DNA from 4 places in the Microbulbifer elongatus genome. Region 1 is predicted to be linked to each of the others. Evidence: predicted binding sites of a transcription regulator. Region 1 holds the regulator's gene; each other region holds the start of a gene.
What was found. Region 1 encodes sigma-54, which starts transcription at its own class of promoters, with help from an activator protein. Its sites were predicted from a motif close to TGGCACANNNNTTGCNNT; they were not measured.
Positions count from the first base shown of each region.

Region 2: the regulator sigma-54 is predicted to act here: its motif matches at 1,573-1,590, upstream of LRR79_RS13900 (HAD-IIB family hydrolase).
Region 3: the regulator sigma-54 is predicted to act here: its motif matches at 1,513-1,530, upstream of LRR79_RS06820 (formate/nitrite transporter family protein).
Region 4: the regulator sigma-54 is predicted to act here: its motif matches at 1,985-2,002, upstream of nirB (nitrite reductase large subunit NirB).

Region 1 covers NZ_CP088953.1:1,836,040-1,839,151, reverse strand. The annotation lists gene lptA (lipopolysaccharide transport periplasmic protein LptA) at 1-187, shown strand, start outside; gene lptB (LPS export ABC transporter ATP-binding protein) at 285-1,010, shown strand; gene LRR79_RS07530 (RNA polymerase factor sigma-54) at 1,241-2,704, shown strand; gene hpf (ribosome hibernation-promoting factor, HPF/YfiA family) at 2,914-3,112, shown strand, end outside.
Region 2 covers NZ_CP088953.1:3,345,903-3,349,014, forward strand. The annotation lists gene sppA (signal peptide peptidase SppA) at 1-1,335, shown strand, start outside; gene LRR79_RS13900 (HAD-IIB family hydrolase) at 1,648-2,496, shown strand; gene LRR79_RS13905 (glycosyltransferase family protein) at 2,512-3,112, shown strand, end outside.
Region 3 covers NZ_CP088953.1:1,672,155-1,675,266, reverse strand. The annotation lists gene LRR79_RS06825 (nitrate regulatory protein) at 1-1,224, opposite strand, end outside; gene LRR79_RS06820 (formate/nitrite transporter family protein) at 1,743-2,591, shown strand; gene LRR79_RS06815 (bifunctional protein-serine/threonine kinase/phosphatase) at 2,637-3,112, shown strand, end outside.
Region 4 covers NZ_CP088953.1:3,975,043-3,978,154, reverse strand. The annotation lists gene nirB (nitrite reductase large subunit NirB) at 1-1,834, opposite strand, end outside; gene LRR79_RS16355 (bifunctional protein-serine/threonine kinase/phosphatase) at 2,203-3,112, opposite strand, start outside.

The sequences.
Region 1 (3,112 bases):
GGTGGCCAGTGACGCACTGCAGCTGACCGGCGAAGCGTTTGTCGACCGCGACGGCAATACCCTCTCCGCAGAACGCATCGACTACGACCTCAACAGCGAACAGATGAAGGCCCGCGGCCAGTCCGAGAAAAAACGCGTGGAAATGATCTGGAAGCCCGAGGGGCAATCAGAAAGCAACGAAGAGTAAACAGAGTAGTGGCGCAAACCGGGCCCGCCCCCGGACCGCCACCGCACAGCAGATTTTTTGAGGCGGCACCCAGCCGCCCGCCAGCCGGAATTGAATGATGCCAACGCTCAGGGCCCTGCACCTCGCCAAGCAGTACAAAAAGCGCAAAGTCGTACAGGATGTTTCTGTCAGCGTGTCCAGCGGACAGGTCGTCGGCCTGCTCGGCCCCAATGGCGCCGGTAAAACCACCTGCTTCTACATGATTGCAGGACTGGTGCAGGCAGATGCCGGCCAGGTCATGATCGACAATGAAGATATTACCGGGCTGTCGATGCATGGCCGCGCGCGCAAGGGTATCGGCTACCTGCCCCAGGAAGCCTCCGTATTCCGCCGCCTGTCCGTACAGGACAACATTCTCGCCATCCTGCAGACCCGCAAGGATCTGAGTGGCAGCCAGCGCAAAGCGCAACTGGAGGCTCTGCTGGAAGAGTTCCACATCACCCACATCCGCGCGAGCCTTGGCATGGCCCTGTCGGGCGGCGAGCGCCGCCGCGTGGAAATTGCCCGCGCCCTGGCCACCAACCCGGCGTTCGTGCTTCTCGATGAACCCTTCGCGGGGGTGGACCCCATCTCCGTCAATGACATCAAACAGATCATCCGCCACCTGAAGGACCGCGGTATCGGCGTGCTGATCACCGACCACAACGTGCGGGAAACCCTGGATATCTGCGAGACCGCATTTATCGTCAGCGAAGGCCATATTATCGCCTCCGGCGCCCCCCGTGACGTTGCCGAGAACCAACAGGTGAAAGACGTCTACCTGGGACACGAGTTCACCATTTAACACTTTATGCGGAACAACTTCCCGGTTTCTGGCAATAGTGCGGACATAATTCACAGGAATTTCTCTGTGACCAAATACCCCGATTTTTTCGGCACACTTATTGCTTAACCGCTCCCTTGTCATATGCCCCGCCCCGGGGTAGTCTGCAGGAAATGAGCTTTACCCCGCCGACGAGAAGATAAAATTCTCCGTAGCGGATTCACGCCAGATTTTTCTGCCGGCATACCCCTATGAAGCAGTCACTCCAGTTAAAACTCGGCACCCAGCTGACGATGACGCCGCAGCTGCAGCAGGCCATCCGCCTTCTGCAGCTGTCGACGCTGGATTTACAGCAGGAAATCCAGTCTGCGCTCGACAGCAACCCCCTGCTGGAGTCCGATTTCGACGAGCACGCCGGTGAATCGCACCAGGATCAAAACACCCCCGCCGAGCGCAAGGAAGAAACGCCAGAACGCTCCACAGAGGCCCAGAGCGAATCCGCCGCCGAGGGTGACTGGAACAGTGATATCCCCGACGACCTGCCGGTAGACACCCGCTGGGATGACATATATTCCTCCGGTGGCAGCCACAGCGGCAGCGAAGGGGACGAGTATGCGCTGGAGCAGCGCAACGCGGTATCCGAGAGCCTCCAGGACCACCTGATGTGGCAGCTCAACCTCACCCCACTGACCATCGAAGACAAGTTGATCGGGGAAGCGCTGATCGACGCCATCGCCCCCAACGGCTCCCTGGATACCCCCATCGAAGAGCTGGCGGAATCCATGGAGCTCGAGATTGATGAAGTGATGGCGGTTCTCAAAACCATCCAGCAACTCGAGCCCGTAGGCTGTGGCGCGCGGGACCTGCGTGAAAGCCTGCTGCTGCAACTCCAGCAACTGCCGGAAGACACCCCCTGGCTGGTCCAGGCTGTCACCGTCGTGGGCCAGCATCTGGACCTGCTGGGCAAACGGGACTTCCGCCAGCTCAGCCGCCGCACACGCCTCAGCGAAGCCCAACTGGGTGAGGTCATGCGTCTCATCCAGACGCTTACCCCCTATCCCGGCGAGGCTTTCGGGGGCGAGGAGCCCCAGTACGTGGTGCCCGACGTGATCGTCAGCCGCAAGCAGGACCGCTGGGTAGTGGAACTCAACCCGGAGACCACCCCCAAGCTGCGCATCAACGACGCCTATGCGGCCATGATCAAGCGGGCGGACAACTCCAGTGAAAACAATTACCTGCGCGACAATCTGCAGGAAGCGCGCTGGTTTCTGAAGAGCCTGCAGAGCCGCCATGAAACGCTTCTGAAAGTGGCCAGCAGCATTGTGGAAAAACAGCAGGGCTTCTTCGAGCAGGGCCCCGAGGCCATGAAACCCATGGTACTGGCAAACATCGCCGAGACCATCGGTATGCACGAGTCCACCATTTCCCGGGTTACGACGCAGAAGTACATGCTCACTCCACGGGGCGTGTTCGAACTCAAATACTTTTTCTCCAGCCACGTCAGCACCGATTCCGGCGAAGATGCCTCGTCTACAGCCATCCGCGCCCTGATCCGCAAACTGATCGACGGCGAGCAGCCGCGCAAGCCGCTGTCTGACAACAAGATCACACAGGAGCTGGATGCCCAGGGTATCAAGGTCGCTCGTCGTACCGTCGCCAAATACCGTGAGTCCATGGGCATCCCCTCTTCCAGTGAGCGCAAGCGACTGGTTTAGCAGTCTGAGTCACAAAAGTGGCGTGCGCTCCGTCAATTTTCGCCCTATTCCTCCTCCCCCACACCGACGCAGCCGGGCTGCGATCATTTTCTGGGCAACCAATAGCCAGGCGGCGAGTGTATCCTTCCATTCTGACGCACTTCCTAGTAGGGTTGCCGCCCTGTGCGGGGGTGCGGCCAGATTGTGTTGTACCCGATGAGGAGAAATCCATGCAGATCAATATCAGTGGCCACCATGTAGACGTTACCCCGGCCATTCGCGATTACTGCCTGACCAAACTGGACAAGCTCTCCCGCCACAATGACCTGATCACCACAACGCAGGTTATCCTGTCCGTCGACAACCTGATGCGAAAAGCCGAAGCCCGTGTGCACGTAAACGGCAACAAGGATATTTTTGCCGATTCAG
Region 2 (3,112 bases), 1.5 Mb from region 1:
GGCAGCTACCGCAATTACTACAAAAGCGCCCTGGATAAACTGAAAATCAACTTCCACGTCTTCCGCGTCGGGGATTACAAAGACTTTATCGAACCCTACACCCGCGACGACATGTCCCCCGCCTCCCGGGAAAACAACGCCCGCTGGCTACACCAGCTGTGGAGCGAATACACCGAACAGGTCACCGGCCTGCGCAACCTGCCGCCCAATGCCATCGACAACTACATTGCCAACCTGCCCCAGAACCTGCGCGCCGAAGGCGGCAGCTGGGCCCAGGCCGCACTGGCGAATAAATTCGTCGACAAACTGCTCACGCGCCGCGCCGCCATCGAAGAGCTCCAGGAAATTGTCGGCGTCGCCGAGGGAGATAAATTCCAGTACAGCGCCATCCACGCACAGGATTATCTACGCCAGATGAAACTGGCCAACCTCCCGGACCCGCGCCTGCAAAAAGACAAAATCGGCCTGATCAGTGCCGCCGGCGCCATCATTGACGGCGAAGCACCAGCCGGACAGATTGGCAGCGCCACGCTGACCAAACTGATTGCCGAGGCGCGAGAGAAAAACGTAAAGGCGCTGGTGCTGCGAATCGACAGCCCCGGCGGTTCCGCCTTCGCTTCCGAAGCCATCCGCCAGGAACTCCTCGCCACCCGCGAGGCCGGTATTCCCGTGGTGATTTCCATGGGCAGTGTCGCCGCCTCCGGTGGTTACTGGATCTCCGCCGGTGGCGATCGCATCTGGGCCTCCCCCTCCACCATTACCGGCTCTATCGGTGTATTCGGCGCCTTTCCCACCTTCGAGGACTCCCTGGAGCACCTCGGCATCTACAACGATGGCGTAGGCACCACCGAACTCGCCGGTACCATGCGCCTCGACCGCGCCCTGCCGGAAGCCGCCGCGGACATCCTGCAACAGGGCGTGGAACACACCTACGCGCAGTTCCTGCAGCTGGTGGCGGAAGCCCGCAACAGCACTCCCGAGGAAATCCACCAAATCGCCCAGGGTCAGGTCTGGACCGGCCGTGCCGCCCACGAGCTGGGCCTGGTGGACGAACTCGGCAACCTCAACGACGCCATTGCCGACGCCGCACAGCTGGCCGAACTGGAAAAATACGAAGTGCTGGAAATCCAGCGCGAGCTGACACCAGGTGAGAAAGTGATGCGCGCCCTGGCAGAAAATGTGGATGCACAGATTTCCGCCGGTGTGGAGCGCAACCTGCCTCTGGGCGCCTGGCTGAACAGTATTCAGCCAGCCGTTCAGCCGCTGGCGGAACTGAAAACCTTCAAAGACCCTCGCGCACTCTACGCACGCTGCCTCGCCTGCACCGCTCCCTGACTACCGTCTCAGGCCTCACCGAGCAATTGGTGAGGCCTTTCCCTCTCGTTAAACGACTCTATCCTCATCACGATTCAGCCCCATAGCCCCATATTGGGGCAAACAGAAAATTTGCTTACCGGGTGCTCACCAATTCGATGCAGATATCGCGCCGCGGTAGCTCTGTGAACCGGAACTAGAAGTTTTTCCCGCCAATACACTGCGCTGAAGCGGTGCAACACCTCAAATTTCTGTGACTGGCACTATTTTTGGATTACCTGAATAGAGCGCGCGTTTTTACGTGCCGACAATAAGCCAGAAAAATGGAATCGAATGACCACAATAGCGAGCCTGAAAACCCAGTGGCTGATTGCCAGCGATCTTGACGGCACCCTGCTGGACCACTTCAGCTACTCCCATCAACCTGCCGACGCCACATTGCAGCAACTGGAAGCCGTCGGTATTCCGGTCATCCTCAATAGCAGCAAAACCCGCGACGAAATGTTGACTCTGCGGGATACCCTGCAAAATCGCCACCCGTTCATCGCGGAAAACGGCTCGGCCATTTTTATTCCACAAGATTATTTCCCCCAAAAGCCCGAACTTGCCCATGAAGAAGACGGGTACTGGGTCCTCGAACCCGGTGCCTCGCGCCGGCGCATTGTGGCGTTTCTACAGCAGGATGGGGAGAGCCACGGTGCGCCCTATCTGAATTTTTCCGCCGCCAGCAACGGGGAGATTGTCGCCGCCACGGGGCTCAGTGCCAGCCAGGCCGAGCAGGCCAACCAGCGCCGCTACTCTGAGCCCCTGTTGTGGCGCGGCACGGAACAGGAGAAGGCAGCGTTTACCGCACGGGCAAATGCCGCTGGATTTGCCACGCTCCAGGGTGGCCGCTTCCTGCATGTGCTGGGGCAGACCGATAAGGGCGAAGCCACGCGACTGTTGAAGAAGATCTACCAGCAGCACAGCGACCAGCCCTGCAAACTGATCGCCAGCGGCGATGGTCCCAACGACCTGGACATGCTAAAGATCGCGGACGTCGCCATTATTGTGCGCTCGCCCACTCATGCGCCCCCCGAACTCCCCCACCACCCGCAACAGATTACTACCGGAGAAACGGGGCCCCAGGGCTGGGCATCGGCAATCCAGGAAATTCTCAATCGCGAATTACACACATCGTAAAACAGGAAGCAAACCGTGACCGATTTTTTTCAGAATGGTGACATCACGACCCTGCACAACCTTTCCAACCGCAGCCTGGAAGACATGGAAGCGGACCTGATTCGTTTTTCCAAGCACCGCCCCATGTCCCTGCTCCTTCCGTCCCTGTATTCAGAGCTGGAGGGCGAGGCACTGCCGAAGATTCTCGAAATCCTGGCGGAAGTACCCTACCTCTCAGAAATCGTGATCGGCCTGGACCGCGCCAATGAGGATCAATACCGGGACGCGCTGAAGCAGTTCAAGGTTCTGCCGCAGCATGTCCGGGTTCTATGGAACGATGGCCCACGCCTGCGGGAGCTGGATGCACAGCTGCAGCGGGATGGTCTGGCACCAAAAGATGCCGGCAAAGGCCGCAATGTGTGGTACTGCCTGGGTTATATCCTTGCTTCCCGCCGCGGTGAAGCCATCGCCCTGCACGACTGCGATATCGTGACCTATGACCGTATGATGCTGGCGCGCCTGTTTTACCCGGTAGCAAACCCTCAGTTCAACTACGAGTTTTGCAAAGGCTATTACTCGCGGGTAGCCAATGGAAAAATCAACGGCCGTGTGTGTCGCCTTCTGGTCACACCACTGA
Region 3 (3,112 bases), 160 kb from region 1:
GCGCTGCTGCATGGTGCGATAGGCATCGTCTTCACTCATGCGCAGGCGCTTCATCAACATGCCCTTTGCCCGCTCTACCAGCTTGCGCTCGGTGAGGGTCCTGCGGGTTTCTTCCAACTCCGCACTCACCCGTTGAATATGTGCCACCTGCGTGCGGATCAGGTCGTACAGTGAGTGCGCCAGGGGTTGCCTACGCAACGTGCCCAGACCACTGGCCGTAACACTGCCATATAGACCGGGTACTTCTGGATCGAACAGCACCGCAAGAGCCGGCAGTTTGCTCCACTCCGCGGACTTCATCTGCTGTAACTGGGCATAATGCTGACCGAGTTCGGCCTGCGCGTCAGACACACGCTGACGGCTTACCCGCAACAGTCGTTCCGCCATGGCGTCTTCCAGGCGGTGCATGGCATCAATGCGTGCGGTGGCCAGCTGATACCAGACCTCACTGATCTCCGCGGCAATTGACTCGCCATTGTTCAGGCCCGCGATTACCAGCCGCAGGCGCTGCAGGTCCCGCGACGCCTGGCTCTCCTCAATCGACTGCCAGTGTGTCTTTTCCTGTTCACCGGCGTATTCCGCAAAAACCTCAAGACTGCTCCGCTGGCAGTCCTGCAACTGCTGCAGACGTTGGTGCACCCGGGTATCAAACTGACTGCTGGCGAATCCGAGCGCGCCCCAGGCGCGCTCCTGACCGGAGAACTCCTTCGCCTGCATCAGGTTGAACAGGGCAACCAGAAGTCGTGTGACTTCCGGATCGTCCGCGACGTCGGCAGCTTCGAAGACCACGCTTAGCAAGCCAGCGATCAAACGGCAGTAGGCATCCGTGGACTCCAGCGCACTTATCTCAAACGCATCAATGTGTCTGCGCAACTCCGCCAGTTCATCCAGCCCGTGCAGGGAATAGGCAATACCGTTCAGCAACCGCATATCCGGCGCGGTATCACCGCGATCATTCTGCAGATAGCGATTGTGCAACAGCGTACGAAAACGCCCTTCGCTGAGCTGGCAGGTCTGGATCTGGGTGTCGCGCTGCTCAGAAAAGCGAAAACCGGCGGACACCAGATAGATATTGCTGATGCCACGTTCGCGCTGCAGTTGGTGCACAAGATCGGAAACGGTGGTCACCAGCTCACAGCTCCCGGCGAGTCGCTCCAGTGCCTGGATTTCAGCCCGCTTGGCAGCAAGCAGGAATTTTTCCGCATCGTCACTGTGGTTCTGCATGTTAGTGCCCCCGCACGCCACTCCTTGTTACTGAGACTTCACGACAACGAACATGCCCTTACTCCAGCAATTTATATTCCACAAGGTACTCGACGCCGGTGATATCCCGTGTGTGCTATCGGGCCACGCGGGCAACTTGCACCAATTTCATGCGAACCACCCCGCATGCACCAGATCGGCGCACCCACACACCTCGATGTGGCCACGTATTGAGAACCCGCTCGCAATCCTTGCAGCAGCGGTACGCCAGGCGCCCGTTTTCCTGCAGTGATACGCCATTGAGAAAATTGGCATCACGTTTGCTACATGAAACCTGTGCAGGCAGGTGCAATGCGGCACACACGGGGTCACCCGAACAATCAGAATACTCTGGATAAAGGCGTCCACCACTGACCGATTTCGATCGGTCCGTGTGGGCGCCTTTTTTTGTGCCCGAATGTCCGCCCCCCGAGCGCACAGCCGGTCGCGGACGGCAGCAAAGGTGGTGCAGCCTCCAGGACTCAATAAAGGAAACGATTATGGCTTATCTCGCTCCAACCGAGTTTGTGACCAAAATGGTCGATGCAGGGGAATCGAAAATCTACATGTCCACGCGGGATACTCTGGTACGGGCCTATATGGCCGGCGCCATTCTCGCGCTGGCTGCGGTCTTTGCCGTGACCGTGGGCACCATGACCGGCTCCCACCTGATCGGCTCGATCCTGTTCCCCGTGGGCTTCTGCATGCTCTACCTGATGGGGTTTGATCTGCTGACCGGTGTATTCGTCCTGGCACCACTGGCATGGCTGGACCGTCGCCCCGGCGTCACCTGGGGCGGCATTCTGCGCAACTGGGGACTGGTATTTCTCGGCAACTTTGCCGGCGCACTCACCGTCGCGGTCATGATGGCTTTTGTCTTCACCATGGGGTTCAACACCGAACCCGGCGCGGTGGGCGCCAAGCTATCCACCATTGGGGAAGCGCGGACTCTCGGTTATGCGGAATACGGCGCAGCCGGCTGGTTCACCATTTTTATTCGCGGCATGCTGTGTAACTGGATGGTTTCCATGGGTGTTGTCGGCGCGATGATCTCCACCAATGTAAGCGGTAAAGTGATCGCCATGTGGATGCCGATCATGCTGTTCTTCTTTATGGCCTTCGAACACTCCGTGGTAAACATGTTCCTGTTCCCCACCGCAATCATGATGGGTGGTGATTTCTCGGTCATGGACTATCTGATCTGGAATGAAATTCCCACGGCGCTGGGTAACCTGGTCGGCGGTCTGGCATTTACCGGCCTGACCCTCTACAGCACCCACTACAAGACGGCGCCGAAGCGCCAGCTGAGTGCGCAGAACTCCACTGCCGGCAAAGAGGCCATGGCCTGATCCCGATAGCCCCGCACACCGCGGGGCTATTCTTTGCCACCTACCATGAACAGCTCCCTCACAGTGACCGTCGGTCAGCACAGCAGTGCCGGCGCAAAACCGGAAAACCAGGACAGCTACGGCGCTTTTCTCCCCACAGAACCGCAGCTGGCGGTGAAAGGTGCCGCCTTCGCTGTTGCCGACGGCATCAGCTCCAGCAGCGTCAGCGCAATCGCCAGTGAAACGGCGGTCAAGAGTTTTCTCGACGACTATTACTGCACGTCCGATGGCTGGAGTGTGCAGAGTGCCGCGGAGCAGGTGATCAGGGCCACCAATGGCTGGCTGCTGGAGCAGACCCGCCAGAGCCCTTTCCGCTTCGATCAAGACAAAGGCTATGTATGCACCTTCAGTGCGGTCATATTGCGAGGTCATGAGGCGCACCTATTCCACCTCGGCGACTCGCGTATCTACCGACTGCGCGGCGACACGCTGGAACAGCTCACCCACGATCACCGCGTTTGGCAGGGCGAGCACCAGAGTTA
Region 4 (3,112 bases), 2.1 Mb from region 1:
GCAACTCCTCCAGTCGCGCACCAAACAGGTCCACCCGCTGACCGCCGGTAATCTTGGTGTACAGATCGTATTTCTTCGCCACCTGTCCCAGCACAATCAGCTTGTCCGGGGTGATCTCACCACCTGGTACACGGGGCACTACAGAATAGGTACCATTTTTCTGCATATTCGCCATAAAGGTATCGTTGGTATCCTGCAGCCCAACGTGGGGCTTCTCATGGATATGCTCATTCCACAGGGAGGCGAAAATGGAAGCTGCGGTGGGTTTACAGATTTCACAACCCTTGCCGGTACCGTGCTTGTGCAGTAGCTCGTCGAAGGTTTTGATTTCCTCCACCTGCACCATATGGAAAATTTCCTGGCGGGTGTAAGGGAAGTGCGGGCACAGATCGTTGTTGACCTCCACACCTAGGGCCGCCAGCTCGGTATCGACGACGTTTTTCAGTAGCGCTGCACAGCCGCCACAACCCGTGGCCGCCTTGGTGCAGTCTTTGACTTCACCCACCGAACAACAGCCGCCCTGTACCGCGCCGACGATATCGCCCTTGCTCACGTTGTGACAGGAACAGATGGTGGCGGTGTCCGGCAGTGCATCGGCACCCAACGCCGGGGCCGCGCCATCCAGTGCCGGCAGGATCAGTTGCTCCGGGTGCTCCGGCAGATCCATATCGTTCAGGTGGTATTGCAGCAGGGTGTCGTAGTCGCCGGTGTCGCCCACCAGTACCGCACCGCGCAGCTTTTTGCCTTCGCTGTCGGTAATCATGCGCTTGTACACGCCGGTCTGCTCGTCTACGAACGTGATCGCCGCCGAGCCTTCCGCGCGCCCGTGGGCGTCGCCGATGGAGCCGACTTCCACGCCCAGCAGCTTCAGCTTGGTGCTCATGTCCGCGCCATTGAATTCTGCCGCTTCGCCACACAGCAGGGAAACCGCGGTGCGCGCCATGGTGTAGCCGGGGGCGACCAGGCCGTAGATAAAGTTGTTGAACAGGGCACATTCGCCGATGGCGAAAATATTCTTGTCGGAAGTGCGGCAGGTGTTGTCGATCACGATACCGCCGCGCTCGCCCAGTTCGATACCGGCGGATTTGGCCAGGCTGTCTTCCGGGCGGATGCCGGCGGAGAATACGATCAGGTCGGTATCCAGGGACTTATCGCCTTTGAAGTTCATACGCAGGCGGCCGCCGTCCACTTCTTCGATCAGCTCGGTGGCGGTGCTGGTGTGTACGGTCACACCCAGCTCTTCAATTTTTTCCCGCAGCAGTTTGGAGCCGCCTTCGTCCAGCTGAACCGACATCAGACCGGGGGCGAATTCCACCACGTGGGCTTCTAGGCCCAGTTGCTTGAGTGCGTTGGCCGCTTCCAGGCCCAGCAGACCTCCACCGACTACCACACCCACCTTGCCTTCTTTGGCCGCAGCCTGGATTTTGTCCAGGTCTTCGATGGTGCGGTATACAAAGCACTTGTCATGCTCGTGACCGGGGATTGGCGGGACAAACGGATAAGAACCTGTAGCCAGAATCAGATGATCGTAGGCTTCGGTAGCGCCGCTAGCGGAAGTGACAACCTTGTTTTCGCGATCGATACCCACGGCGGCATCGTTCAGGCGCAGGTCGTAGCCCCATTCGCGGTACTGTTCCACCTTGCCCATGGCCAGGTCGTCGGCGGTGCGACCGCCGAAGTATTCAGAGAGGTGTACCCGATCGTAGGCGGGGCGGGGTTCGGCGCAGAATACCAGCACATCAAACATTTCCCGCTCGGGACGATTGGCCAGTTGTTCGAGGAAGTGGTGACCCACCATGCCGTTGCCGATGACGACGATTTTTTGCTTAACCATAATCTCTGCCGTTTGAACCTGATGCGTTCGACAGAAGGAAAGCTGGGGGAAGGGCCGGGTTAGCTTGCGGCTGCACGGGCGTCCCCTCTTCTGTCGAAGAGTGTCAGGCGCCGTTGCCTTGCTAAAAGAATTTCGGATTGTGACTATAGGTATTCAATCTCTGTGCCAACTCTTGCAGGTGGCAGCGAGCGTTGGGAGGGGCGGGGAAACCACAGGGTTTGTGCGGTTTATTGGCGATAGTGCCTGGGCGGGCGCGTTAAATTGGTGCGCGTACAGGTTGCTTGCCCCATGGCGGGGCTTGAAGACAACTGCTCCGTAGGAGACAGCCCGACTGGCTCTTATACAGGGCGCGCTTCGAGGCTTGCCAGTTACAGGAAATACAGCAGGTGCGAAAGAATCGCCAGCACCGCCACCGTCTGCCAGAACAGCAGCGGGTTGCGCTCCATCAGCGGCGGCTTCTCTGTGGTATCGAACCGCTTGTTGGGGGTGCTGAGGTCGTGCACGAATTCCGACAGTGCCGGGTAGCGGTTCTTCGGGTCCGGTGCGCAGGCGCGGCGCAGGGCGCCGTCGATCCAGTCCGGAATGTCCTCCCGTTGCCGGCTCGCACTGCGGTAGCGCAGGCTGGCGTAGTGCTTCAGTTGATAGTGGTTGCTGCCAAAGCGCTCTTTATAGGGGTAGTGCCCGGTGAGCATCTCGTAGGCGATGACCCCGAGCGAAAAAATATCCGAGCGGTGGCTGGCGGCATCGCCGAAGAAGTACTCCGGTGCGCAATAATTCTTGCTGCCCGGTGGTGCACTGTCCTGATAGCGCAGCAGCTCCTGCAGCCCCGCTGCATTGGCGCCGCCGAGATCGATCAGTTTCAGGCGACCGCTGGAATCCACCATGATATTTTCCGGCTTCAGATCCCCGTGCACGATTTCCAGCCGTTGCAGGCGGCGCAGGGCGCTCACCAGCTGCTGCACCAGATTGCGCACCTGATCCAGCGGCGGTTCCGGATTCAACTGCATCCACTGACGCAGATTCTGTCCGTCCACATACTCCATCACGTGGTACAGGAACTTGCGCTCCTTGCGCGGCGGGAACACCTTCACAATGGCCGGATGCTCCAGCCGGCGCCCGGTCCATTCCTCGGCGATAAACCGCTCGATATAAGCCGGGTCGTCACTGAAATTTTCCGACGGCGCCTTCAAAGCGCGCAGCTCGTCGGATTCCATATCCCGCACCAGGTACAGATAACTGCGGCTACTCGCGTGCAGCTCCTGCAGCACCTCGTAACCG